Regions from separate parts of the Dechloromonas sp. ZS-1 genome, predicted to be linked through region 2. Evidence: riboswitches for the same ligand, from Rfam matches in the RefSeq annotation. Region 2 holds a riboswitch; each other region holds the start of a gene.
The links. Region 2 has a riboswitch for cobalamin ahead of cobT (nicotinate-nucleotide--dimethylbenzimidazole phosphoribosyltransferase). Riboswitches for the same ligand answer to the same signal wherever they lie in the genome.

Region 1 (6,955 bases), 360 kb from region 2:
TGACGCACGATGTTGTGTTGCGAACCGAGCAATTCGGCTTCGCTATAGCCGGAAAACTCGATGAAAATCGGGTTCCCGTACGTAATGATGCCCTTGGCGTTGGTTTTCGAGACGATGAAATCATCCTCCCGCATCACCCGCTCCACAGAGGTCGGTTCAATCTTGCGCTTCACCTTGCCCCCTTACTCCTGCAGCCGCAAACTTCAAAAATGACGAAACTAGCTATTACTCTAGCGCAAAAGAGCCCATGCAGGCTTGACCCAGCACAATAAAAAACCCCGCCAGCCTGCGCTGGCGGGGTTTTCGGGTAAATCACCGATTAGTGGTTGCTGGCAGAAGCTGCACCGTAGCCGGTTTGTGCACGAACGTACTGGTCTTCGAATGCCTCGATTTCCTGCTTGGCGCGAGCGCTGGCATCCATCTTGGAGAAGACGATAGCAGTCAGGAAGGCGATCGGCATGGCAAACAGGGCCGGCTGGGTGTAGGGGAAGAGCGCAGCAGCGTTGCCGAGCACGTCAACCCAGACAGACTTCGAGAACAGCACGAAGAGCACGGCGGAGATCAGGCCGCTGTAACCGCCGACCAGGGCACCCTTGGTGGTCAGGCCCTTCCAGTACATGGAGAGGATCAGAACCGGGAAGTTAGCCGCAGCAGCAACACCGAAGGCCAGACCAACCATGAACGCGATGTTCATCTTTTCGAACAGGATGCCGAGGACGATGGCAACCATGCCGAGCACGATGGTAGCGATCTTGGAAACACGGATTTCCGAAGCTTCGGAAGCCTGCCCCTTCATGATCACGCGAGCGTAGATGTCGTGGGAGATGGCAGAAGCACCCGCCAGCGCCAGACCGGACACCACCGCCAGAATGGTGGCGAAGGCCACGGCAGCCAGGAAGCCGAGCAGCATGTCGCCACCGACGGCCTTGGCCAGGTGCATGGCAACCATGTTGCCGCCACCGATCAGCTTCTTGCCGATCTCACCACCTTCGAAGAAGGCCGGGTCCTGACCGACGATGAGGATACCGCACAGGCCCATCAGGAAGATCACGTTGAAGAAGTAGGCCACGAAACCGGATGCGTAGAGCACAGACTTGCGCGCTTCCTTGGCATCGGTCACGGTGAAGAAGCGCATCAGGATGTGCGGCAGACCGGCAGTACCGAACATCAGGCCCAGACCGAGCGAGATGGCGGTGACCGGATCCTTCAGCAACGCGCCCGGGTACATCAGCTTGTCACCCAGCTTGTGAACAGCCATGGCCTTGTCGAGCAGGGTGTTAAAGGAGAAGCCGAACTGACCGAAGGCCAAGAACATGACCAGCGTACCGCCGGAGAGCAGCATGCAGGCCTTGATGATCTGCACCCAGGTCGTGGCAACCATGCCACCGAAGGTCACGTACACCATCATCAGGATACCGACAACGAAGATGGCAGTGTTGTACTCGAGACCGAACAGCAGCTTGATCAGCTGACCGGCACCCACCATCTGGGCAATCAGGTAGAAGCAGACCACGGTCAGCGAAGAAACTGCTGCCATTGTGCGGACCTTGCCCTGATCGAGGCGGTAGGCGGTAATGTCGGAGAAGGTAAACTTGCCAAGGTTACGCAGGCGTTCAGCCATCAGGAACAGGATGATCGGCCAGCCGGCAAAGAAACACAGCATGTAGATGTAGCCGTCATAACCCTGGGTATAGACCATGGCGGTCAGCCCGAGCAGCGTGGCAGCAGACATGTAGTCGCCGGCGATCGCCAGACCGTTCTGGAAACCGGTGATACCGCCGCCTGCGGTATAGAAGTCAGAGGTCGATTTGGTGCGGGAAGCGGCCCAGTAGGTAATGCCCATCGTCATGGCGACGAAGATGCAGAACATGATGATGGCGTGCCAGTTGGTTGCCTGCTTTTCAGTCTGGGCAACGGCATCGGCAGCAAAACCAGCAGCGGAAAATGCAGCCAGCGAGAGTGCGGTGATCAGGTTACGCATTATTTTTGCTCCTTCCAGGCGTCCTTGATGATTTCCTGGTTGATCGCATCAAACTCGCCATTGGCACGTTTGACGTAGAGTGCGGTCAGAACCCAGAAGAAGACGAACATGAAAAGCTCAACGGTCACCCCGATCGTCCAGCGGGAGCCTTCTGCAATCGGCTGCCCCAGGGACATCGGATTGAAGGCGACCACAAGAACGAAACCGTAAAACATGACCAAGGTGATCAAGGACAGGGTCCATGCGAAACGCCCGCGGCGAGCGACCAATTCCTGGAACTTCGGATTGGCCCGCATGTGCTGATACATCGCACTGCTCATGGCAAATTCTCCTCTTGCTTATCTAATTAATTAATAATTACGGATACTGCAACGCGAATATATATCTTATATAAGACCATTGCAATGTATTTTCCCCGCTGACAACAGCATTTTTTGTCGTAATTCCAAAGAGATATGTCTACGGTCAACCTTCAAATCGATGGCGAAATCGCCACCCTCACGCTCGACAATCCGGGCAAGTTAAACGCCATCAATCTGGGTATGTGGCAGCAGATCGCCGCCATACTTCAACAGATCAGCGACGATCCTTCTGTGCGCAGCCTGGTCATCCGAGGGGCAGGCAAGGATGCCTTTGCCGCCGGTGGCGATCTGGAGGAGTTTGTGACTGGCCGCGCCACTCTGGAGCAAGCACTGCATTACCACGGGCAGGTCGCTGCAGCACTGAACGCCATTGCCGACTGCCCGCACCCGACCGTTGCCCTGATCAACGGCGCATGCATCGGTGGCGGACTGGAAATTGCGGGCGTGTGCGATTTGCGCATCGCAGGCGAAAGTGCCCGCTTTGGCGCCCCGATCAACCGCCTCGGGTTCTCTATGTATCCGGGCGAAATGGAAGGGCTGCTCAAGCTCGCCGGTCCGGCAGTCATGAAGGAGATCCTGCTCGAAGGCCGCATCCTGACCGCGACTGAAGCCTATGAAAAAGGCCTGGTGACGCGCATCGTGCCGGATGCACAGGTCGAAGACGAAGCCTACGCCACGGCCCGTCGCATCTGTAACGGGGCCCCTCTGGTCGCCGGTTGGCACAAACAGTGGATTCGCCGCCTGATGAGCGGTCGACCGCTGAACGACGAGGAAAAAGCCGCTTCCTTCGCGTTTCTGGACACCGAAGACTACAAGGAAGGGCTTGCCGCCTTCCTCGAAAAGCGCAAACCCGTCTTCAAAGCACGCTGATCAGGCGCCCAATACGGTGTGCAACATCTTGGCCGAGAGCAAGATCAGCACACCGGCGAAAACTTTCTTGAGCGTAGCCACCGGCAGACGGTGTGCCAGCCGCGCCCCCAGAGGCGCCGTGAAGGTCGATACCGCACTGATTGCGACCAGTGCCGGCAGATAGACATAGCCCACCGACCAAGCCGGCAGGCCCTCAACCGACCAACCATTGATCAGATACCCTGCCCCACCGGCCAGCGCAATGGGCAAGCCGATGGCCGCCGAGGTCCCGATCGCATTCTGCATTTTGACGTTGCACCAGGTCATGAAGGGAACGGAAAGGGAACCTCCACCAATCGCCACCAGGGCCGAAATCAGCCCGATACCCGAACCGACACCAGCCAGGCCCAACGGCCCCGGCAAGGCTCGGGAAGGCTTGGGCTTCACATTCAGGATCATCTGCAATGAGACATAGGCCATGAAGCAGCCGAAGAAAATGGCCAGGGGACGTGTCGGTGCAGAAGCAGCGATGAACGTACCACCAAAAGTGCCGAACAGCACGCCGGGCGCAATGCCTTTGACGATATCCCAGCGCACTGCGCCATGCGCGTGATGCGCCCTCAGACTGGACACCGAAGTCAGCACAATGGCTGCCATGGAGGTACCCAGCGCCAGGTGCACCATCTGTGCCGGCGGAAACCCCTGGGCTGCAAACATCGTCGTCAGCACCGGCACCATGATGCCGCCTCCGCCCACGCCCAAGAGTCCGGCGAAAAATCCGACAAATGCACCCAAGGCCAAATAGGCGAGCAACCACTCGATACTCATCATTTACTCCTGAACTGCCGCAATTCCGAGCAGCGTCTCAACAATGAAGCGCCATTCGTTCGGCGCAACCGGCGTAATCGACAAGCGATTGCCGCGCGCCAGGAGGCGCATGTTAGCAAGTTCCGGATGCAGACGCAGCGCGGCCAGCGTCAGCAAAGGCGTCTTCCGGACAAAACGCACGTCCCGCAACCACCAACGGGGTTGATCCGGCTTCGATTTGGCATCGAAATACGGGTTGACCGTATCGAACTGGGTGGGATCGGGATAAGGCTCGGAACACACCTCAGCCAGTCCAGCAATACCGGGTTCGGCACACGATGAGTGATAAAAGAACAGAAGATCACCGATCTTCATCGCATCACGCATGAAATTGCGTGCCTGATAATTTCGCACACCAGTCCAGGGCACCGTTCCCAAGCGGGCAAGATCGTCGATGGAAACCTCATCCGGCTCCGATTTCATCAACCAGTACGACACGCCTTTCTCCAATGAAAAACGGGCGGCAGAGTCATCTGCCACCCGTTTGAATATTGGCCCCCGCGGGTGCCGTCAGGCCGGCATCCTGAACCGGGGTTCAGAGTGGTTGCTTTCCTCCCGCATCAGGCACGCTCGACGAAGAGCGCGCACAACAGCGGTTTCAACGGTCCGCAACCGATGCCAATCAGCATTGGTTCAAGGAATCTATGGCCTTAACGAACACCGCAGGGGACACACTGCGGATGGTACCGGGATCAACAGCGCGGGATCACAGATCCAGTTGCTGCTGGGGCACCAGCACGGCATCCAGCCGTGCTCCCATGTCTTCGATTCTACGCTTCGTATCGGAAGTATCAACACCGTCCGTCGGTGTGCTGCCTTCGATCAGGGTCAGGCGTTCATGTGCAATGTTCAGCGCCGCCATGACCGCCACACGCTCGGCGATCGAACTCTTGGTCCGCTGCGCGATTTCGCGCATCTTGCCATCCACAAGATCGACGGCCGACAACAAGGCGGCACGCTCTTCCGGCAGACAGGCCACGCGGTATTCGCGACCCATGATCTTGACGTCGAGGAAATTGGTCTCGGCGCTCATCTCAGGCATCCTCAGGGATTTGGTCCATCAGGCCCTCAAGACGTTCCCGTGCCTGCGTCATGGCCTGGCGCAAATGCAGGCGCTCCGCTTCGGCTGCGGCAATCTGGTTCTTCAGGACTTCGTTCTCGGCACGCAACTGTTGAATCAGGCCAATCGCCTGTTCAACCTTGCTTTCGAGCGCTTCGAGTTCGGTATTCATGGCGCGGACTATAAAGGTTGAATCGCTGCATGGTCAAGGACTAAGCCGTTCTTCTCAAAGTAGTTTATCGGCAATTTACAGATTGAATAATGCATTACAGCGTGATTACGCGTACAATCGCGCCCGCTTCAGGTGCTGCCGACGGACTCTCCGAACGCAGTTAAACGGGAAAGCGGTGCGTCGCCCAAGCGACCATGCCGCTGCTGCCCCCGCAACGGTAAGTGAGTGCGGGCCTGCCACAACGCCACTGGGACATATCCCGGGAAGGCGGCAGGTCAAGACTCGCGAGCCCGGATACCGGCCTGGATCAACTCGCTGAAGTGCCACGGGGTGGTGGCGCGGCTCGGTTCAAGGCCCATTCCCCTGCACTTCTTCCTCTGATCATCTCATGCTGCTGGCGGGGTCGCCATCAGCCTAGGAAGTGCCATGCCCCTTCGCCCCACCCCAATTGCAACCTTGCTGTCCCTTGCATTCGTACAAGTTGCCTCTGCAGAAGCACCGTCTCTGAATACAGTACAAGTGACCGCAACCCGCCAAGCCATGCGTGCCAATGAAGTGCTCGCTGATATCTCTGTGATTGAAAGAGAAGAGATCGAGCAAGCAGGTTCGTCCACGCTCACCGAGTTGCTCTCCCGACAACCCGGCATCGAAATGACGTCGAGTGGCAGTTACGGTGCCACCTCTAGCATTCTGATGCGAGGCACAAGCAAAGGCCACACGCTGGTCCTGGTGGATGGCATTCGCGTTGGCTCGGCATCCTCGGGAGAAATGGCAGCGTGGTCACGCCTCCCCCTCAATCAGATTGATCGAATTGAAATCCTTCGTGGTCCGGCCTCCTCCCTTTATGGCAGTGATGCCATCGGTGGGGTTATTCAGATCTTTACGCGCCGCGGGAACGGTCCCATTAAATTCAACGCAGAAGTAGGCGCAGGGACTTACGATACCCAAACAGAAAGCTTCGGATTCTCAGGCGGACAGGATGGTTGGCACTATGCCGCCAACGTAGGCCACAGCCAAACCCGGGGGTTCAATAGCACCACACCACGGAGTGGTGGATATAACCGCGACCGTGACAGCTTCAGCAACACCAATTTCTCCGGCAGTCTTGGCTATACCTTTGCCAAAGGCCACGAGGCAGGCGCCAGCTACTACTTCAGTGACGGGGACAGTGGCTATGACAGTTCGACAGACAAGACTGCCATTTGGCGAAACCAGTTGGCCATCTCGACCTTAAGCACGTATCTCAAAAACGCCATCACACAGAATTGGACCAGCACCCTGCGCCTTGGCCAAAGCGTAGATGAAACGCGCGCAATGAAAAATGGTGCGCTTGATAGCTTGTTTAAAACTGTCCAACGCCAATACACCTGGCAGCATGATTTCAAGCTTCCGGTCGGCAACGCCCTATTTGCGTTGGAGCGCCTCGATCAATCGGTCACGGGGACCGGCAAGTACCCGATTGAAGAACGTACGATTGACTCGCTACTCCTGGGCTGGAATGGCCAGATTGGCGGCCACCATCTGCAGGTAAATGCCCGCAATGACAACAGTTCCCAGTTTGGCGACAAGACAACCGGCGCCATCGCCTACGGCTACCAACTGACCCAGCATTGGCGTGCCAATGCCGGCCTGGGTACGGCCTTCAAGGCGCCGTCCTTCAGTGA
Region 2 (6,955 bases):
ACATGCGGAGCGGCGGCCTTGAGTGCGGAAAAAACGGGGGAGGAAAGCAGTACGTCGCCGTGATGGCGCAGCTTGATGACGAGCACGCGCTGCACTTCTTGGAGCGGCACGGCATCGCGCAGGGGATTGAAATCGTTCATGGCGGCGATTTTATCGCCTTAGGCGCATGCCGTCTTTGCTAGCGCGATGCGTCACGCACCTTGGTCGATTCGGCGATCAGGGCAATACGCACATTCATCACGGCCGCCATCAGCACCTGCCGGGCATCGTCGAGATCGTTGGCATGCTCGATGCGGAACAACTCGCTGCCGCCATCGCCATAGCGCACTGCTGCGATGAAAAGCGGCTTGCTTGCGGGCGGTACGCCCCGCCTTCTGCTCTCTCCTGTCTTTGCCATGGCTCCCCCGTTTATGACTTATGGATATTAGCCAAGGCAAGCCGGATCAGGTCATACCGTTTTCATAATTTAACAAAATGATTTCACCGTATTCAACCGGAAAATCAAGCACATCCCGCAATGGCACCCTCTGGACAATGGCCACGATCTGACGGATCACGCCCGCGTGCGTCACCAAGGCTATGTGAGGATGCCGGAGGCTGGAGAGGCACGCCCGAATCCGTCCGGCCATCTGTTCGGCCGACTCTCCGCCCGGCGGGCAATAGCCCATCAGATCGGCAGCCCAGGCGTCGATCTCCGCGCGAGGAATCTCATCCCAGGCCCGCCCTTCCCAGTCACCGAACGCAATTTCCATCAACCGGGGATCTGTCCGGCACCCCGGGTCCATCGCCCGAGCCAATTTCAAACAACGCTGCAGCGGGCTGCTGATCACGGGCACCCCCACCGGCAACTGAGACCGAAGCGTCGCGGCCAGCGTGGCGGGGTCGTCGATATCGACATCGAGCTGGCCGTAGCACACGCCGGGCGCAATCAGCGGGCGCGGATGCCGGATCAGGTAGAGCATCATGCCGGCCAGCGGGCCAGTACGCCGAGATAGAAGGCCACTTCGGCCACCTGCTGTACCGCCCCCAGGCAGTCCCCGGTATAGCCGCCCAGCCAGCGCTTGAACTTGGCGGCCAGCCACACGGTTGCCAGCAAGGCGCACAGGACACCGGCCACGGCTTGCTGCCAGGGCAACAAGACCAATCCGAGGAGCGCAAAGATCAGGGCAACGCACAACGCCCCTCCGCCCAGACGCGTTGCCAGCGGCTTGGCTTTGGACAGCAGGTCCTCGCGCACGTAGTCCATCCCGGCCAGCAGCAGCGTGGCGCACCCGCGGGAAAAGGCGTGCCCCGCGATCAGCGCCAAGGGCACCACGGCGGGGTCGAGGCTGGCGAGCAGACAAAGCTTGCTGCTCAACACCAGCCACAAGGCGACCACACCGTAACTGCCAACCCGGGAGTCCTTCATGATTTCCAGGATGCGCAGCTTCTCCCAGCCGCCGCCGAGCCCATCGGTCATGTCGGACAGCCCATCCTCATGGAACGCGCCGGTCACGTACAGGCTCGCCGCCATGGCAAGCAGGACGGCCACCACGGGGGGCCAGAGGGCGACGGTCAACGCATACACCAGGGCCGAAATGCCCCCCACCAGCAAACCGACCGCCGGGAAGTAGCGGGCCGAGGCATTCAGCGCCTCAGCCGAATGCCCCACCCAGGCCGGGACCGGGAGGCGCGTGAAAAAACGCACCGCCCCGAAGAAATACGCGAGTTCGTCGCGCATCATGCCTTGTCGGCCACGCCGGCCGATTCGAGGCTGGCCATCTCGTTCAGGAACGCCACCGCCGCCTGTACCAGCGGGTAAGCCAGCGCGGCGCCTGTCCCCTCGCCCAGACGCAGGCCCAGATCGAGCAGCGGCGCGGCGTTCAGGGCCGTGAGTTGCGCAACATGGCCCGGCTCGGCCGAGCGCGTCGAAAACACGGCGTACTCGGTCAGCGCCGGGTAGAGGCGTGCCGCCACCAGCGCGGCCGAACTGACGATGAAACCGTCGATGAGCAGGACCATCTTCGCTTCTGCCGCCGCCAGCATCGCACCGACCATGGCGGCAATCTCGAAGCCCCCGAATTCGGCCAGCGCACGCATCGGCGTCAACGCTTCGCCAGACGCCGCAACGCGCGCCCAAGCCTGGGCCAACAAGGCATGCTTGCGGTTCAGACCGGCATCATCCAGGCCGGTACCACGCCCGATGCAGGCATCGAGGGAAACGCCGGTCAGGGCATGGGTGAGCAGGGAGGCCGCGGCCGTGTTGCCGATGCCCATTTCACCAAAGCCGACCACCGTGCAACCGTCAGCGGCCAGCTGGCGCACGATGCCGGCGCCGTGCTCGATGGCCTGCGCACATTGCTGGGCGGTCATGGCCGGCATTTCGATGTAGTTTGCGGTCCCCGGCGCCACCTTGGCGTGAATCAGGCCGGGGCGGGCGCCGAAATCATGCGCCACACCGGCATCGACCACACTCAGCGCCAGGCCGTTTTGCCGGGTGAACACGTTGATCGCCGCGCCGCCGGCGAGAAAGTTCTCGACCATCTGCCAGGTGACCTCTTGCGGATACGCCGACACACCCGCCTTGGCCGCACCGTGATCGCCGGCAAAAACCAGCAGGTGCGGCTTGGCGAGCACCGGATCGAGACGCTGCTGCATCAGGCCGATGCGGATGGCGAGCGCTTCCAGCTGACCGAGCGCACCGAGCGGCTTGGTCTTGCGGTCGACCTTGTGTTTGAGGGTATTTTCCAGGGCGCGATCCGGCGCCGTGATCGCGAATTTCGGGATAGAGGAATGCATCCGATTCTCCAAAAGCAAAAGGGCCTCGCGGCGACCGCTGTCCAGGCAGGCGCCGCGAAGCCCTGTCCATAGGCTTCTTGCGAAGTATTGGTATGTCCGACAGGTCTTCTGGCTTTCGGATCGTCCGGTCTGCTGCGCCTTCCCGGCAGGTTTGTTTCCCCGCGTAGTGGCATCGTGCAGCGACCGTCCCCGATTACAGCGGCGGGCCCGCCCCGGAATTGCCGCAGGCGGCGCACCGGGTTCCTTGATGTCGAACCCGTCGATTATACCTTGCCGCCGCCGGATCAATTCCCCACAATGCGGCCATGAAGACACTGATTCTGGGCGGTGCCCGCTCCGGCAAGAGCGCACACGCCGAAACCCTGGCCCAAGCGGCAAGCCGCGATGAGCAGCGGCACGTCATCTACATCGCCACGGCCGAGGCCCGCGATGGCGAAATGCAGACGCGCATCGCCCATCACCGCGCCCGCCGCCCGGCCGAATGGGGCTGCGTCGAGGAGCCGATCGAGCTCGCCGCCCGCCTGCGCGAGCTGGCACGCCCGGACACCTGCCTGCTCGTCGACTGCCTGACCCTCTGGCTCTCCAACCTGCTTTTTGCCGGCCAGGCCGGCGCCCAGGCCGATGCGGGGCAGCCCATCGATTGCCCGCTGTTCGAGGGGCAGACCCGCGCCCTGATCGACACCCTGCCGACCCTGCCGGGCCGGGTCATTCTGGTCTCCAACGAAGTCGGCTGGGGCATCGTGCCGATGCACCCGGTTTCCCGCCTGTTTGCCGATGAGCAGGGCCGCCTCAACCAGCGCGTTGCCGCCGTTTGCGATCACGTCGCCCTGGTCGCGGCGGGTTTGCCCCTCACCTTGAAATAGGCCTCTCTCAGACGGTCGACCGTGGCGCATATGGAAAAACTCCTCGACATCCTCGCTTCCGGCATTCACGAGACGAAGAACCAGTTGTTCTACGCTGAAACCGCGATTGCCGCCGCCGAAGCGACCCACCGGATCGATCTGGGGGAAGCACGCTATGCCATCGAACGCGGCGCCCATCGGCTCAACCGCACCCTGGCCGCTTACCGCTTGCTGCGCCATGAACGCCAGCTCGCCCTGATCCCCACGGTGGTCAGCGATCTGTGCGCCGAAATGGCGCTGGAAGCCCGCCTGCATCTGCAGCACCACGGACTCACGCTGCGCCTCGACTGCACCCTCGAGGACGCCTGGCCGATGGACCGCGAATTGGTCGAGGACATGCTCAGCAACGCCCTGCAGAATGCGAGCCGCTTTGCCCGGGCGCAGATTCTGTTGCAAGCCCGCCTCATTGAAGGTGGATTACAGCTGTGCGTGGCCGACGATGGCCCTGGCTTCGCCCATCTCCCCCCCGCCAGCGGCACGGGATTACGCATTGCCCGCCGCCTGGCCGAACTGCACACGCGCGGCCCAGAGCACGGCACGCTCATGCTGAGCAACGGCGGCCCGCTGAACGGCGCCTGCTTCACGCTATGGCTACCGTAAACATCGACTTCTCCCAGCGCCGCTTTCTCGTCATCGACGATCAGCCGATGGCCCGCGAAGCCCTGCGCACCATTGCCCAGACCGTCGGCGCCTTTGCCGTCGAATTCGCCGCAAACTATCAGGACGCGATCTACCGCATCCGCAACAACACGCCGGACATCATCCTCTGCGACTACATTCTGGGCGACGGACGCTCCGGGCAGCAGTTGCTGGAAGAACTGCGCCGCTTCAACCTGCTCAAGGACGAAGCCATCTTCATGATGGTCACCGGCGAGCAGTCCTACGAGCAGGTCGTCTCCGCCGTCGAACTGGTGCCGGACGATTACATCATCAAGCCTTTCTCGCCGGACAAGTTGCTCCTGCGCCTGGCCCGCATCATGGCGAAGAAGGACTTCTTTGCCGATTACTACCGGGAAAAACGCCAGCAGGAATACGCCCGCGCCCTCGCGCTGCTTGCTGCCAAGCGGGACAGCGAGGCCGGTCGCCCCTACCGCTTCGAAATCCTGCGCCAGCAGGCGGAAACCCTGCTCGCCAGCGGCGATGCCGTGGGCGCAGAGGACGCCTATCGCGACATTCTGAACAATTACGAATTCCCGTGGGCCCGCGCCGGCGTGGCCCGCTCGCTACATCAGCAAAGCCGTCACGGTGAAGCGCGCGAGGAGATCGACCGCGTCGTCGCCAGCACCCCGCATTACTTCGATGCGGTGGATCTCAAGGCCAACATCTGCATCGCCCAGGGCGAAACCGAGGAAGCCCAGCGCGTCCTCGACGAGGCTGCCAAAAAGACGCCACGCAATTACCTGCGCAAACGCCTGCTGGCCGAGGCCGCCACCCTGAATGGCGACACCGAGACGGCACGCATTGCGATGGGCGATGTGATTGCCAACGATTCAATGCCCGGCGCCGTGTCTGCCGCCGACAAACTCAGCCATGCCCGCACACATGTGGCGAGTAACGACAAGATTTCCGCCGAGAAAGTACTGGTCGGCATGCGCGAATCCGAAGTTCAGAATCTCACGCTGGACGAACAAGCCAGTTTTGCCGCCCTGCTCGCCATCGCCAGCCCGGAAAAGGGCAAGAGCAAATTTGCCGGCCTGCGCCCCGCCCTCATTTCCGCCGCGCTGGAAACCACCGCCCGCCTCGACATCCTGCGTGCCGCGATGGTCCTCAACGACCGCGAACTGGCCGACCAGCAGGCCGCCCAGACCATGGCCGGACCGGATGCCAAGAAGAGCTTCAACAGCGTGCGCACGCTGTACGCCCTGCATGGGCGCGAAATGGATTTCCGGGAAATCCAGAAACAGGTCGCCCTGCGCCGTATTCACCACGACGAGCCGAACGGCGCCTGAGACTCAGGCCCCGGTGCGGGCCTGCCTGCGCGTCAAACCGGCAGCCAGGGCGCCAGTTTCTGCCAATCGAGCGCCGCCTCGACGGCATCGGCCAGACGATCCAGATCGGCCTCGCGCCGCGCCGCGAAATCCACATCCTCGACCGCTTCGGCACCGGCCCAGTGCAGCAGGGCACTGAGCGCTTCCGGTGTGTCGAATACCCCATGACAATAGGTGCCAAGCACCTGGCCATCATCCGAGATCACCCCATCCGGACGGTCGCCCGCCAGCCAGACGGATGGCTGGGCCAAACCATTGCCCCGCGTCACGCCCAGGTGAATCTCATAGCCGGCCATCGGCGGCGAACCGGGCAGATTCAGGTGACCGCTCACATTGCGCAGCTGCTTTTCGGGCTCCAGCGTCGTCTCGACATCGAGCACGGCCAGACCACGCGTCGAGCCGCCGCCGCCTTCCAGGCCCAGCGGATCGTGAATGGCCTGACCGAGCATCTGATAACCGCCGCAGATGCCGATCACCTTGCCGCCGTAGCGCAGATGGCGGGTGATCGCCTTGTCCCAGCCCTGGGCGCGCAGCCAGTCCAGATCGGCGCGCACGGCCTTGGAACCGGGCAGGACGATGAGATCGGCGGCAGGCGGCGCCTCGCCGGGGCCGATCCAGCGGAAATCGACTTCCGGATGCAGGCGCAGCGGATCGAGATCGTTGTGGTTCGAGGTGCGCGGATAGGCCGGCGCCACGACTTTCAATTTGGCCGCTTTTTTGCCGTCGACCGTCGCCGTCGCAATCGCATCCTCGGCATCGAGCATCAGGCCGTGCAGGTAGGGCAACACCCCGAGCACCGGCTTGCCGGTCCGTGCTTCCAGCCAATCCAGCCCGGATTGCAGGAGGCTGATGTCGCCGCGAAAACGGTTGATGACGAAACCGACCACCCGCGCCTGTTCCGATGCGGACAGGAGATCGAGCGTGCCGACCAGATGGGCGAAGACGCCGCCCCGGTCGATGTCGGCGACGAGAATGACCGGACAATCGACCGCCTCGGCAAACCCCATGTTGGCGATGTCGCGTGCCCGCAGATTGATCTCGGCCGGGGAACCGGCGCCTTCGACGAGCACGCAGTCGTAGGCGCCGGTCAACCGGTCCCAGGAGGCCAAAACGGCCTGCATGGCGCGTGGCTTGTAGTCCTGATAGTCGCGGGCATTGAGGTCGGCCGCCACCTTGCCGTGAATGATCACCTGCGCCTTTTTGTCGGTGGTCGGCTTGAGCAGCACCGGATTGAAATCGGTATGCGGGGCCAGGCCGCAGGCCAGCGCCTGCAAGGCCTGGGCGCGA
Region 3 (6,955 bases), on a different contig from region 2:
GGCCGGCCAGACGCTCGGCATCATCGAGTTGCGGTCGGGCCACAAACAGCATGACCAGGCCCGAGATGAACCAGAGCAGCACCATCAGGCAGAGTCCGATGCCCAGCCAGCGGTGGCTGAGGTGCAACAGGCGCAGGTAAGTCCCCTTGGCCATCTTAGAACTTCATCTCGGCCACCAGCTCGAAGCGGCGGGCTTCGCCCAGGATCATCTGGTTGTTGTAGGTTCGCGTGGCGTAGAGCTTGTCGGCCAGGTTGCGGCCGAGCAGGCGCAGCGTCGTCTTGCCATCGACCTGCCAGGCGATGCTCGCATCAGCCACCGTGTAGGCGCCAAGTTGCAGGCTGTTGGCGTTGTCGGCGTAGTTCTTGCCGACATGGCGCAGGCCGAGCGAGGTTTGCATTGCACCCAGGCGGTAGTGGCCCCAGAGGTTGGCGACAAAGGTCGGCACGTTGGCCGGCGTGTTGCCGGCGCGCGAGACGCCGACGCCGCTCACGCGCTCGATGAGGTGCGTGTATTCCGCCTGCAGACGCGTGACGTTGCCTTCAAAGCGCCAGTTTGGCGAAGGCGTGAGTGCGGCGGCGAGCTCGATTCCTTGCGAATACTGGCTGCCACCCTGGATGGAGAGGGCCGAGTTGTTCGGGTCGCGGGTGACGATGTCGTCCTTGTCGATGCGGTAGAAGGCAGCGCTCCACTCACCCAGGCCGTTGCCCAGCTTCTGTTTGAGGCCGACTTCGACCAGCTTGCCGCGGGTCAGCTTGAAGTCCGCATTGGCCAGATTGAGCGAAATCATCGAGGTCACCGGATCGTGGCCGGTGGCGTACTGGGCGTACACGCTGGTATCGCGGGTCAGGAAGTGGGTCAGGCCGAGACGCCAGGCATTGCCGGTCAGGCTGCGGCCAAAGTCGGTGCCCGAAACCAGTTCGTCGCGATAGATATTGGCGCGGTCATGACGGAAGCCGGCCAGCAGCAGCCAGCGTTCGTCGAACTGCCAGGCATCTTCGGCATAAAAGCCGTGCAGGGTGCTGGCGGTGTCGAATTTGGCCAGGGTGGCATCCGGGCTGAACCACTGACCATGTGCCGGATTCTGGATGCTCACGCTGGAACTGCCGCCATAGGGGGCGTTGTTGATGTGCCGGAAACTTACCCGGGCCGCCTCCCAGCCCAGCACGGCGCGATGGCTGCCGTGCTTCAGGCTGGCCTCAAGGCGGTTGCCGGTCTGCGCGAGCTCATGCTGGATGTGCAGGTAATCGCTACGGTCGACGCGATGGGCGGCGGTATTCAGCGTATAGCTTTCGATGTTCATCCAGCGGCGCTTGGATTCGAGGTGATACAGCTCGTTGCTCAGGCTCAGGCGATCATTGACCTGCCATTCGACGCGGGCGCGCAGACGCGTGTCGGCGTAGCGGATCACGGCGTCGTCGGCGTTGTAGTTCTCGCGGCGCAGTTCCGGCAGGATGCGGCCGTTGTCATGCGGCGTGCCCCAGTAGCGTTCCGGGCGATTGACGCTGTAATCGGCCGTCAGGTCCACGCGCAGATCGCTGCTCGGCTGCAGGCGCAGCCGGCTCATCAGCTTGGCTTCCCGGGATTGGCCGAGGTCGCGGTAACCATCGATATCGGTGCCGTAGGCGTCGATCCGGTAGCTGGCAATCTCGCCCAGCCCGCCGGTGGCGCCGACCCCGAGGCGCTTGACGCCATCGGTGCCGACGGCGGCCATGGCTTCCTGGCTGGCGGTCCGGCTCGGTTCCTTGCGGATGGCGTTGATCGTTGCCCCCACCGTACCGCTGCCAAAGACCACCGAGGCCGGGCCATGCAGCACTTCGACGCGCTCATAGCCCCAGGCGCTGCCCGGATAGTTTTGCGTGCCGGCACCGGTCTGGATCCGGATGCCGTCTTCGGCAATGCCGACCGAGTTGGTGCCGGTGTAGCCGCGTGCGGAGAAGGACAAGCCCCCCGTCCCGCCGGAGCCGATGTCGGTGATCCCGGTGGCGCGGGTGATCCCCTCGCGGATCTGGAAGTCGCCGCGCTCCTGCATTTGCAGGGCATCGACCGTGCTGACTGCGGCCGGCAGTTCGCGCGCCGTGATGCCCGTGCGGCTGCCGGTCGGCGTGGCCTGATCGAGATGCAGGCTGGCGGCGTTGCGATGAGCGCTGACCTCGACGGTCGACAGCGTGGTTTGGGCAAAAACCGGCAGGCTCGTGGCCAGGGCGACGGCGGCCGCCAGGCGGTTGGGTGTGAACAAGGGGTAGGGCAGAGTGTGCAACATGGTCTTTCCTCAAAAGGACCGTCTGCACGCGCAAAGATGATCGGCGACGACCTGTGGTCGACGCATCGCTGTCATCCTCCGCATCCCCGCAGACGATCCATTGCATACGCTGTACCGATGGCTCGGACAGCACGAATGCAGCAGGCCGGTCTCCGGGCTTGCCAGTCTTGCCGCATCGCCTTCCCACGTCATCCGCGCGCGTCCGTCCGGACGCCACGTCATGTCGCAGTGGCAGGTGAATCGTCGATTCACCGTGATGCAGCCGCACTGGCTTACCGTTGCGGGGGCAGCCGAGGCATTGCAACCCCAAGGGGGCGCGCACCTCATTCCCGTTTCACCCGTTTTGTCACCAAAACAGGCACCTGATGCAGTGTGGATACCCTGAGTCGCCACCCGGAAGGTATCCGGTTCTGTCTGGATGGCGTACTGCGTTGTCCCCCCGTGCAGGAAGGACAACTGCGGCGGCATCATACGTTTTGCCGCCGGGATGGGCAACCCATGCTCAAGCCGCACGCTGTGCCGGGGCGGGGAAGAGGCGGTGGAGCAGGGCGGCGGCCGGACTGGCCTGCGGTGCGGGCCAGTCGGCGCGGAGGGCGGGCGAGAACTGCACGTCCGCCGGCAAAATCAGGCCCATGGCCGGGTTGACCGCATCCGCCCGGAAACACTGGGCGTAGCCGGTTTCGGTTTCATGCACGATGACCGAGTTGAGACGCACCGCGCCTTCGCCATTGCGGTGCGGCGTATGCTGCAGCACATGGTCGATAAGTACGAAGAAGACGCGCGCGAACTGCTCGGCACTCGGTGAAACGGGCAGGATCAGCCAGCGCTCGGAAAACTGCTGCGCGGCCGCCAGATAGGCCGGATCGTCACCGGCCCAGACGCTGATGGCATGGTCGAAGGCATCGATCAGCCAGTTCGGCCCCTGCTTCAGGAGGCCGAAGTCATAGACCATCTGGCCGTGGTCCAGCGTGTCGGCTTCGAGCAGCAGGTCGAGCTTGTACGAGTGGCCGTGGATCGAGTGCGAGCAGCGCCGCGTGCTGCAGCCGCGCACGATATGGGCATGCTCGAACTTGAAGCGTTTGCGGATCAGCACGGATCAGCCGGTGCGCCGCTGTCGCGGACGCCGCAGAACATCTCGAAAGCCTGTTCGATCATGCCTTGCGGCACGTCACGCACGATGAAAACGAGGCGGCTCTTTCGGTCGTTGTAGGGCGCATCGCTCGGCCAGGCATCAAGCATGGCGTAGGGGTACATGACCTGCTGGACGCACTGGATGACGCGCGGCTTGGGGTCGCCTTCGATGTTCAGCAGGCCCTTGATCCGCAGGATGCGTTCGCCCACGGTGTCGAGCAGGGTGCGGACGGCATCGGCAAAGAAGACCCATTGCAAGGGCTGATCGAAGGTCAGGGCAAAGCTGTAGACGTGCGCATCGTGGCGGTCGACATCGTGGTGGTGGTGATGATGTCCGTTGGCCTGGCGGCGTTCTTCTCGGACTTTTTCTTCGGCCAGCCAGTTGGCGACATCGGCTGTCTTGTTGCCAGGGTCGTACAAGCCGCAGTCGGTCAGTGAGGCGAGGGCGACTTCGCCGCGCCGCACATAGATCTGGGGGGCGGAGGGGTTGAGGCGGCGCAAGGTGCTGCTCACCGCTTCAAGTTGTTCCGGGCTGGCCAGGTCGCATTTGCTGAGCAGCAGGCGGTCGGCCATGGCCACCTGCTTGACCGGCTCCGGCTGGCGTGCCAGTTGTTCCAGGGCGTGCGTGCTGTCGACCACGGTGACCACGCCATCGGTGCGGAAACGGTCGGCCACGAAAAAGTCTTCCATCAGCGTGAAGATCACCGGCGCCGGATCGGCCAGGCCGGTGGTTTCGATGATCACACGCTCGATCGGCGGCAGTTCGCGGCGCAGACTCTTCATGAACAGCTCGGTCAGGCTACGCGTCAGGTCGCTGCGCACGGTGCAGCAGATGCAGCCGGAGTCGAGCAGGACCATGTTTTCGTCGATTTTGCTCACCAGATGATGGTCGACCGCCACGCTGCCGAATTCATTGATGAGTACCGCCGTGCGCGCCATCTCCGGCTGGCTGAGCAGGTGATTGAGCAGCGTGGTCTTGCCTGCCCCGAGAAAACCGGTCAGCAGGGTCACGGGAATGCGGCGGTCGTTCGAAGCCATGGTGATCGATGCGTGGTGAAAGATGCAATGTTATAACATATCATTTGTAATCACCAAGCCCGCCCCTCTACAATGACGCCCATGACTGCCGAAGCCTCCTGCGCCCAGACCGGCGCCGACTACCTGGCGCGTGCCGCCTTGCGCTGCAAGGATCAGGGCGTCCAGCTCACGCCCATCCGGCGCGACGTGCTGGCCCTGCTGCTCGAACACGACAACGGCCTCAAGGCCTATGACCTGCTGGCCCGCATCAAGACGCTGCGCAGCAATGCGACGCCGCCGACGGTGTACCGCGCCCTCGATTTCCTGATCGAGCAGGGCCTGGTGCACAAAATCGAGCGGCTCAACCAATTTGTCGCCTGCCGCCACGAAAGCCATCAGTTGCCCGGCCTCTTTCTCGTCTGTACGGGCTGCGGCAGCGTCAGCGAACTGCATGATCACGGCTTGATCGACACCGTTCAGCAGCAGCTGGCCCGGGTCGGCCACCGCTTTGACTGCCAGGAGATCGAACTGGCCACGCGCTGTCCTGACTGCCAGGCCAAACACGCCACCTGACGAGAAAAATGCCGTTTGCCGCTGTTAGCGGCGCGGCCGCTTTGAGACAATCCTGTCTTTGTCCGTTTCTCAAGCGATTGCCACCATGATCCAAGGCCAGTACCGCTATTCCATCCTGCAAGTGCCGGAAGCCGTGACCCCGCTCAAATTACGCGGCCACCTCCGCAAGGAAATCGAGGCCGTGCAGGCCACCGCCAAAAACGAAGAAGACATCATCCTGATCCGCCTCTTCGTCCTGGAAAAAGTGCTCTTCGGTCTGGGCCAGAAGAAGGTCGACAGCATCCTGCATGGCATCGTCGCCAAATGCCCGAACATCCAGCGCATTGAACTGGAACCGCTGTCCCGCCCGCTCAGTGCTGAAGAAATGCAGGAAGCCGCCGAGGACGCGCAAGCCAACCTCGAAGCCCTGACCCAGCGCGTGATGGCGACCAAGGGCCTGGGCGCGCCGACCGCCTGAGGCGCGATCTGGTCGCAGCCTGAAGCGTGTTGGAGCACAGGCGGGCGCAGGCCTCGCCGGCCTGCGATCTCCCGCCGCCCAGCTAAACCGCCCTGCGGAAGATGTGCTGCCCGCGCCGATACCGGCCAAAAAAATGCCCGGCTTGTGCCGGGCATTTTGCTGCCTGAACGGACGTTGACCGTCGGACTCAGCGGCTGACCACCGGAATCCGTACCGGGATGCCGCGCACACCGGTCTGGGGGGCGGCGTGCACGCCCGATTGCGTACCGGGGGTGCGACCCTGCTTGAAGTCCTCGATCAGTGCCTGACGACGCAGCTCGGCCTGCGCTGCATAGCGCTCGCGCACCGGGCCGTAACCGCGAATATCGGCGGGCAGGCTGGCGAGGGCCACGGCGGCGGCGTGGTTGGCCGGGCTGAGTGCCTGTTCGAGCTGGGCGAGCAGGGCTTCGTAGTCGGCCAGCAGTTGCCGTTCCAGCTTGCGGTCGCGGGTGTGGGCAAAAGGATCGAGCGCAGTATTGCGCAGGCGGCGGCAGCGGGCCAGCAGCCCGAGCAGCGGTGCGGCCCAGGGGCCGAAGCGGCGCTTCTTCGGGGTCTCGCCGTTGAGTAGCGGCGGCGCGAAGTGATAGACCACGCGGAAGTCCCCCTCAAACTGCGCCGCCAGCTTGGCCTGGAAGGCCGGGTCGCGGTGCAGGCGGGCGACCTCGTATTCATCCTTGATCGCCAGCAGCTTGTGGTAGTTGTGGGCGACGGCGACGGTCAACGCCTCGCTGCCCGGCAAAACCCGCTGTTCCGCCGTGCGGATGCGCTCGACCCATTGGGCGTAGCGAGCGGCGTAAGCCTCATCCTGATAGTCGACCAGATGGTCGGCGCGCTGGGCGATCAGCGCAGCCAGCGTCGGTCCTTCCGGCTGGGCGGCAGGCGCTTCGCCACGGGCCAGACGCAGCACTTGCGGCAGGTCGACCGCAGCCAGACGCCCCCACTGGAAGGCGCGGCTGTTCGAGGCGACGGCGGCACCGTTGATCTCGATGGCGCGCAGGATGGCCGCAGCCGAGAGCGGAATCAGGCCGCGTTGCCAAGCCAGGCCGAGCATGAAGGGGTTGGTCGCAATCGCATCGCCGAGCAGGGCGGTGGCCAGGGCGGTTGCGTCGAGGAACTCGATGTCGCCCTGCGCCAAGGCGGCTGCGATGCGCTGCTGCATGCCGCTTGCGCCGAACTGCGGATCGGGGTTGGCCTGCACGTCACCGCTGCGAGCCTGGCGGGCAAAGCCGCGCACGAACTCGCTGGTCATGCCCTCGGCGGTATTGACGATGGCGCGCGCGACACCGGCCTGCAGCTTGGCCAGGGTTTCGTCGCCGGCCGAGACCACGAGGTCGCAGCCGAGCAGGGCATCGGCCTCGCCGGCGGCGATGCGCGCGGCGTGGATCGGGCTGCCGTCGGCGGCAATCCGGATGTGCGACCAGACCGCGCCGCCCTTCTGCGCCAGCCCGGCCATATCCAGGGTGCTGACATTCTTGCC
Region 4 (6,955 bases), 330 kb from region 2:
CGTGCTGGCCGGCCTGACCTGGGTCGCCAAGCGCAACGTTGTGCATGACGAGGATGACAAGCAGGGAGGTCAGTCATGAGTTCGAACCATCATCACGCGCCGCCGGCCCCGGTTGGCGGCCCCCTACTCAATGCGGCGACGGTCGTATGCGGACTGCTCATCATGGCGATGTTCGCCGTGCTTTTCGTCCGCTTCATCTTCGGCCTGGGGGCGGTGACCAACCTGAACGACGGCTATCCCTGGGGCATCTGGGTCGTCTTCGATGTCGTCATCGGCTCGGCATTTGCCTGCGGCGGCTTTTCGGTGGCCATGCTGGTCTACATCTTCAACAAGGGCGAATACCACCCGCTGGTCCGGCCAGCCTTGCTGGCCAGCCTGTTCGGCTACACCCTGGCCGGCGTGGGCGTGATCTTCGATCTCGGGCGTTACTGGAACTTCTGGCACATCCTGTGGCCGACCTACGCCAATCCCAATTCCGTGATGTTCGAAGTGGCGCTCTGCATCTCCTGCTACATCACGGTCATGTGGATCGAGTTCTCGCCGGTCTTCATGGAGAAGTGGGGGCTGAAGGTGGCCAGGAAGAAACTGGAGAGGGTGCTGTTCTTCTTCATCGCGCTCGGCACGCTCTTGCCGATGATGCATCAGTCCTCGCTCGGCACCCTGCTCGTCGTCATGGGCACGCAGGTCAATCCGCTCTGGCAGACGCCGATTTTGCCCCTGTTGTATCTGTTGACCGCCGTGACCATTGGCTATGGCGTGGTGCTCTTCGAATCCTGTCTGGCCGCATCGGCCTATCGCATGGAGATCGAGATGCACCTGCTGCGCCCGATGGCCAGGATCATGCTCGGTTTGCTCGGCATCTTCCTGCTGGTGCGCGGCATCGACCTGAGTGTGCGCGGGGCCTGGGCGCATGCCTTCTCGCCCAGCCTGGAAGCCTTCTTCTTCTGGCTGGAAATGGGCTGCTTCATGCTGCCTTATGCCTTGATCGGGGCGCCTTCTGCCCGGAAAAATCCGGCCCGGCTCTTCCTGGCCGGGATCGCCATCATGAGCGGCGGCGTCCTGCTCCGCGTCAATGGTTTCCTGATCGGCTACGACACCGGCCCCGGCTGGCACTACTTCCCGAGCATCGCCGAGATGCTGGTCACGATCGGCATGTTTGCCGTCGAAGTCCTCGGCTACATCCTCATTACCCGTCGCTTCCCGGTGCTGCCGCGCCCGGTTGCCGCGCACTGAATGCATTAGGAGAATCACCATGAGCAAACGTGTAACCATCGACCCCGTGACCCGCATCGAGGGCCACCTGCGTGTCGACGTCGAAGTGGATGGCGGCCGGGTCAAGAAGGCCTGGGCCTCGGGCCAGATGTGGCGGGGCGTCGAGAACATCCTGATCGGGCGCGACCCGCGCGATGCCTGGGCGATCACCCAGCGTATCTGCGGCGTGTGCACCACCGTGCATGCCATCGCCTCCGTGCGTGCCGTCGAAAACGCACTGCAGCTGGAAATCCCGGTCAACGCGCAGTACATCCGCAACATGATCATGCTGGCCCACGCCGTGCATGACCACATCGTGCATTTTTATCACCTCTCCGCGCTCGACTGGGTCGATGTCGTCTCCGCGCTCAAGGCTGATCCGGCCAAGGCGGCGAGCGTGGCGCAGGGCCTGTCGAGCTGGAGCGGCAACAGCGCTGCCGAGTTCAAGAAAGTGCAGGACAAGCTGAAGGGCTTTGTCGGGACGGGGCAGCTTGGCATCTTCACCAACGGCTACTGGGGCCACCCGGCCATGACGCTGAGCCCGGAAGTGAACCTGATTGCCACGGCGCACTATCTGCAAGCGCTCGAAATCCAGCGTTTTGCCAGCAAGATCGTCGCTGTTCTCGGCTCAAAGTCGCCGCATATCCAGAACGTGGCGGTCGGCGGCGTGGCCAATCCGCTGGCCACCGATGCCCAGTCCGTGCTGACCCTTGAGCGCCTGCTGGCGATCAAGGAATGGATGCTCAAGCTCGAGGATTTCGTCAAGAACTGCTATCTCGTCGATGTCGGCGTGATCGGCGGTCACTATGCCGACTGGACCAAGTACGGGCGCGGCATTACCGACTATCTGTGCGTGCCGGACATCCCGTTGGACGGCAAGGGCACGCAGTTTGCCCTGCCCGGCGGCTTCATCGCCGGCAGCAAGCTGGAAAGCCACAAGCCGATCACCAGCTTCAACGACAAATATTTCATCGATGGCGTTTCCGAAGCGATCAAGCATTCCTGGTACGACTACAAGGGCGGCAACGATGTCACGCTGCACCCGTACAAGGGCGAGACGACGCCGAACTACACGGATTTCCAGGACAACGGCAAATACAGCTGGCTGAAGTCACCGACCTTCTACGGCAAACCGATGCAGGTCGGCCCCTTGCCGCGCGTCATGAACCTGCTCGCCGCCGGTCATGCGCCGACCAAGCAGTACGCGACCGCGGCGCTGGATCTGGTGTCCAAGGTGGCCGGGACGACGGTCGGCGTCGAGGCCCTGCATTCCACCATCGGCCGCCATGCCGCGCGTGCGGTGGGCTGCGCCGTGCAGATCGACGAATTGCTGCATCAGTGGGACCTGCTGCTGGCCAACATGGGCAAGGGCGATTACGCCACGTTCAACCGCCCGACCTTCCCCAAGGGCGAGCAGATGGGCGTCGGTTTCCACGAAGCGCCGCGTGGTGTGCTGTCGCACTGGATTGTCATCGAGTCCGGCAAGATCAAGAACTACCAGTGCGTCGTGCCCACCACCTGGAATGCCGCGCCGCGCAACGAAAAAGACCAGGCGGGCGCCTATGAGGCCTGCCTGATCGACAACCCAGTGGCCGATCCGGAGAAACCGCTTGAAGTCCTGCGCACCGTGCACTCCTTCGACCCCTGCCTGGCCTGCGCCGTGCATGTGGTCGATCAGGAAAACCATCCGGTGATCACGGTCAAAGCCGCCTGATGAAGCGCATCGTCATCCTGGGGGTGGGCAACATCCTGCTCACCGACGAAGGCGTCGGGGTGCGCGTCATCGAGGCGCTCGAACAGGGCTGGACCTTCCCGCCCGAAGTCGAGCTGGTCGATGGCGGCACCTGCGGCATGGAGCTGCTGGAGCAACTGGAGGACCTCGCGGGCCTGATCGTGGTCGATTGCGTGCGCTGCGGTCGACCGCCTGCCACGCCGGTTTTGCTGGAAGGCGACGCGGTGCCGGTGTTTTTCCGCACCAAGCTCTCGCCGCATCAGGTCGGTTTGTCCGACGTGCTGGCCAGTCTGGAACTGACCGGCAAGGCGCCGGGGACGACCATCATCGTCGGCATGCAGCCGATCTCGATGGGCCTCGGCATGGCCCTCTCGCCGGAAGTGGCGGCGCAACTGCCGGTGCTCATCGAGATGACGCTCGCGGCCCTGGCTGGCCTCGGGGTCCAGGCGACGATGCGGGCGCAGGAGGCGGCCTGATGTGCCTGTCCGTGCCGAAATGCGTTGTCGAATGGGAAGGCGAGGGGGACAATGCGGGCGAATTCGCCTGGGTGGAACGGCATGGGCGGCGCGAACGCATCAACATGATGCTGATCGGCCCGCAGCCCGTCGGCACCTGGGTCCTGACCTCGCTGGGGCTGGCCAAGGATGTGGTCGGCGATGCCGAGCGGGGGCTGATCGAGGATGCGCTGGCGGCCCTGGCCGAAACGCTCGATGGCGAGTTCGACCCGAACCGGCATTTCCACGATCTCGACCGCGCGCATGACTGAACGCCTTCGCCAACCCGCCCTGCAACCGCCCCCCATCCGCCCTGCGGAAGCCCGCGAGACAGACCCGAGCGCTTTTCTCGAGGCGCATTACCAGCAGATCTGGACGACGCGGATGCACGACCTGCCCTTCGTCAATCCGGCACTGCAGGTCGAGGCCGTCGGTTTCGTGCGGCACGACGGCGACTGGCTGGGCGTGGTCATTACCCCCTGGTTTCTCAACCTGCTCCTGCTTTCCGGCGGCGGGCCGCTGTGGGGCGATATTCCGGCCGGCGAGCGTCGTTACCTCAATCTGCCCTGTGGCACCCTGCAGTTCATCGCAGACGATGACCCGGAGATCGGCCCCTATCAGTACTGCCCCCTGATCGCGCCGGTGAGTTCGATTCCGGATCATGTGACCGCCCGTCAGGCGGCGCTGGATGCGATGCGCTCGGTCCTGTCGAGCCTGCCGCTGGGCGTGCCAGAGACGGCTGGCCCGCCCGCTTCAACGCCTGTGCCGCCCGCCGAGCCGGCGGCGCCCGTGTCGCGTCGCGGCTTTTTCCGTCGGCTGGCCGGCAAGCAGGGCTGACGCGTCCCCCCCAATTTTTTGCAGTTCCCAAACGCCATATTTCCCGTTTATACTCCGGCCCACTTCGGGTGCCTGACTGTTTTTTGACGGTTGGGTGAAACGGGAAGCCGGTGACCCTGCGCAAGCAGGCAGTCCGGCGCAGCCCCCGCTGCTGTAAGCCTGACGACTCCGCATCGAACCACTGTGCCAAGGGCACGGGAAGGGGCGGAGAAGGATGAGGGTAAGCCAGAAGACCGGCCCGACGAATTGAGTTGCACTGTGCCCCGGGGTGTGGGCGGTGGACTGTCGCCGGCTGCCGTCCTGTTCAGGGGCTTTGTGTCTGCGCTTCCTCCTCTCTCCCTCTTGTCATAGTGCGTTGGCATTTGCGCACACGTCGAGGGAGGTCGCATGCACATCATGGAAGGGTTCCTGCCGGCCCCGCACGCGCTGGCGTGGACCATCGCGGCCAGCCCGTTCGTGGCCGGGGGACTGTACGCCCTGCGCCGCACTTTGCAGGCAGCGCCGGAGCGCCGCATGCTGCTCGGCGTGGCGGCAGCCTTTGCCTTTGTCCTCTCCGCCCTCAAGCTGCCCTCGCTGACCGGCTCGTCTTCGCATCCGACCGGCGTCGGTCTGGGTACCCTGCTTTTCGGTCCGCTGGCCATGGTGCCGGTCGGCCTTGTGGTCCTGCTCTTCCAGGCCCTGTTGCTGGCGCATGGCGGATTGACGACCCTGGGTGCCAACCTGTTTTCACTGGCCGTGGTCGGGCCGCTCGTCTGCCATGTGCTTTTCCGCGCTGCGCGCGGGGTGGGCGTGCCGTTCAGCGGCGCGGTGTTTGTGGCCGCCAGCCTGGGAAATCTGGCGACCTATGTGACGACGGCCGGGCAGCTGGCGCTGGCCTTTCCCGACCCGCTGGGCGGCGTGACGGCCGCGTTTGCCAAGTTCGTGACCATTTTTGCCCTGACCCAGATTCCGCTTGCCTTGAGCGAAGGCCTGCTCACCGTGCTCGTGGTCAATACCCTGCGCCGCCTCAATGCGGATGAATTGCGCAACCTGCCGCTCTGGCGGGGCTTGGCGGAGGCCAAGCCATGATCGGGTGCGTACGCAGTTTCCTGCTCGGGGGGGCGGTCCTGCTGCTCGGTGCGTTGCCGCTCTGGGTGATCGAGCCGGGCGAGGCCGCCTTCCAGGGGAGCGACCAGCAGGCCCAGGCCGAGATCAGCCGCTTGGCGCCGGACTACCAGCCCTGGGCCAAGCCGCTCTTTACCCCGCCCGGCAGTGAAATCGAGTCCTTGCTGTTTGCCTTGCAGGCCGCGCTCGGTGCAGGCCTGCTCGGCTATTGGCTGGGCCGCGCCACGGCGCGGGCGGAATTCCGCAAGGCGGCCTCGGTCCCCTCGGCCGCGGTGTGTCCGACGGTCGACCATCCCGCCGGAGCCAAATCCGTCGGGCGGGATACGACGCAGGAGAGCCCGCATGTGGATTGAAGCCCTCGCCCAGCGCAGTCCGTGGCGAACGGTCTGCCCGTTTGCCAAGGCCGGTTTCGCCCTGACTGCCGGCGGTTTGGCGTTTGCCGGCACGGCGCCGCTGCGGGTACTGAGCGTGGCGGGCGTGTTGAGCCTGTTGAGCGTCTGGGGGGCGGGGACGCCCTGGCGGGCCTACGGGCGCGTTGCCGCACCGGGTCTGGCCTTTCTGCTGCTGTCGAGCTTGACCTTGCTGGTTTCGGTACAGACGGACGCCATGGGCGCCCTGCATCTGATCTGGCTCCCCGAGGGCGGTCTGCGCCTGGCCGAACTGGGCGCGCGGGCGCTGGCTGCGCTTGCCGCCTTGCTGTTTCTGGTGCTCAGTACCCCGTTGCCGGATCTGCTGGGCATGCTGCGTCGCCTGCGGGTGCCGGCCAGCCTACTCGATCTGATGGTCCTGTGTTACCGCATGCTGTTCGTCTTTGCCGCCGCATGGCGGGCGGTGCGGACAGCCCAGCAGGCGCGCCTGGGCGGCGTTTCGTTGCGGGCCCGCTGGCGCGGGCTGCAACTCATCACGGCCAGTCTGGCGGTACAGGTCTGGCTGCGGGCCCAGGCGCTGGAGCGGGCCGCTGCAATGCGCCTGGGCGAGGGGCGGCTGCGTTTCCTGTTGCCGGTGTATCCGACGGCAAGGCGCGACCGTCTGTTGGCCTTCGCTGCCAGTTTGGCGCTGGTGGTCATGATCGGATGGGGTGCTTGAGGATGCCGGTGCTCGCCTTCGAATCCGTCCATTTCCGTTATGGCGACCAGACGGCCGGTCTGGCCGACTGTTCGCTGCACTTCGAGGCCGGCAGCCGCAATGCCCTGCTCGGCGCCAACGGCTCGGGCAAGACCACGCTGCTGCTGCATGCAGCCGGGTTGCTGCGTCCAGAGGCCGGACGCCTGATGCTCGACGGGGTGCCGCTCGATTACAGCCGCGCCGGTTTGCACGCCTTGCGCCGGCGGGTAGGGCTGGTCTTTCAGAATCCCGACAATCAGTTGTTCGGGGCGACGATCGCCGAGGATGTTTCCTTCGGGCCGCTCAACCTCGGGCTCGATGCGCCCACGGTGGAGGCCCGCGTACACGCGGCGCTGGCCGTGGTCGGCCTGAGCGCCTTGGCCGGCGCGCCGGTGAATCAGCTCAGCTTCGGCCAGAAAAAGCGCGTCTGCAT

Region 1: another riboswitch for cobalamin. It lies ahead of AACO21_RS00425 (TonB-dependent receptor); the one in region 2 lies ahead of cobT (nicotinate-nucleotide--dimethylbenzimidazole phosphoribosyltransferase).
Region 3: another riboswitch for cobalamin. It lies ahead of AACO21_RS04550 (TonB-dependent receptor); the one in region 2 lies ahead of cobT (nicotinate-nucleotide--dimethylbenzimidazole phosphoribosyltransferase).
Region 4: another riboswitch for cobalamin. It lies ahead of AACO21_RS00540 (energy-coupling factor ABC transporter permease); the one in region 2 lies ahead of cobT (nicotinate-nucleotide--dimethylbenzimidazole phosphoribosyltransferase).

The regions. Positions count from the first base shown of each region.
Region 1 covers NZ_JBDIYD010000001.1:80,043-86,997, forward strand. Annotated here, with positions in the region: gene AACO21_RS00380 (PAS domain-containing protein) at 1-173, opposite strand, end outside; gene AACO21_RS00385 (cation acetate symporter) at 320-1,981, opposite strand; gene AACO21_RS00390 (DUF485 domain-containing protein) at 1,981-2,301, opposite strand; gene AACO21_RS00395 (enoyl-CoA hydratase-related protein) at 2,437-3,213, shown strand; gene AACO21_RS00400 (sulfite exporter TauE/SafE family protein) at 3,214-4,020, opposite strand; gene AACO21_RS00405 (EVE domain-containing protein) at 4,024-4,497, opposite strand; RNA gene ssrS (6S RNA) at 4,551-4,731, opposite strand; gene AACO21_RS00415 (cell division protein ZapA) at 4,766-5,092, opposite strand; gene AACO21_RS00420 (hypothetical protein) at 5,094-5,291, opposite strand; cobalamin riboswitch at 5,405-5,612, shown strand; gene AACO21_RS00425 (TonB-dependent receptor) at 5,718-6,955, shown strand, end outside.
Region 2 covers NZ_JBDIYD010000001.1:437,381-444,335, reverse strand. Annotated here, with positions in the region: gene rfaQ (putative lipopolysaccharide heptosyltransferase III) at 1-140, opposite strand, end outside; gene AACO21_RS02210 (hypothetical protein) at 179-397, opposite strand; gene cobC (alpha-ribazole phosphatase family protein) at 444-962, opposite strand; gene AACO21_RS02200 (adenosylcobinamide-GDP ribazoletransferase) at 962-1,723, opposite strand; gene cobT (nicotinate-nucleotide--dimethylbenzimidazole phosphoribosyltransferase) at 1,720-2,778, opposite strand; cobalamin riboswitch at 2,859-3,077, opposite strand; gene cobU (bifunctional adenosylcobinamide kinase/adenosylcobinamide-phosphate guanylyltransferase) at 3,084-3,641, shown strand; gene AACO21_RS02185 (ATP-binding protein) at 3,672-4,280, shown strand; gene AACO21_RS02180 (response regulator) at 4,268-5,629, shown strand; gene AACO21_RS02175 (cobyric acid synthase) at 5,662-6,955, opposite strand, start outside.
Region 3 covers NZ_JBDIYD010000002.1:359,915-366,869, reverse strand. Annotated here, with positions in the region: gene AACO21_RS04555 (PepSY domain-containing protein) at 1-154, opposite strand, end outside; gene AACO21_RS04550 (TonB-dependent receptor) at 156-2,261, opposite strand; cobalamin riboswitch at 2,387-2,642, opposite strand; gene AACO21_RS04545 (6-carboxytetrahydropterin synthase) at 2,764-3,354, opposite strand; gene AACO21_RS04540 (GTP-binding protein) at 3,348-4,430, opposite strand; gene AACO21_RS04535 (Fur family transcriptional regulator) at 4,512-4,982, shown strand; gene AACO21_RS04530 (hypothetical protein) at 5,068-5,439, shown strand; gene AACO21_RS04525 (indolepyruvate ferredoxin oxidoreductase family protein) at 5,627-6,955, opposite strand, start outside.
Region 4 covers NZ_JBDIYD010000001.1:107,461-114,415, reverse strand. Annotated here, with positions in the region: gene hybA (hydrogenase 2 operon protein HybA) at 1-79, shown strand, start outside; gene hybB (Ni/Fe-hydrogenase cytochrome b subunit) at 76-1,233, shown strand; gene AACO21_RS00560 (nickel-dependent hydrogenase large subunit) at 1,253-2,965, shown strand; gene AACO21_RS00555 (HyaD/HybD family hydrogenase maturation endopeptidase) at 2,965-3,459, shown strand; gene AACO21_RS00550 (HypC/HybG/HupF family hydrogenase formation chaperone) at 3,459-3,749, shown strand; gene hybE ([NiFe]-hydrogenase assembly chaperone HybE) at 3,742-4,314, shown strand; cobalamin riboswitch at 4,364-4,571, shown strand; gene AACO21_RS00540 (energy-coupling factor ABC transporter permease) at 4,702-5,382, shown strand; gene AACO21_RS00535 (energy-coupling factor ABC transporter substrate-binding protein) at 5,379-5,771, shown strand; gene AACO21_RS00530 (CbiQ family ECF transporter T component) at 5,761-6,504, shown strand; gene AACO21_RS00525 (ABC transporter ATP-binding protein) at 6,507-6,955, shown strand, end outside.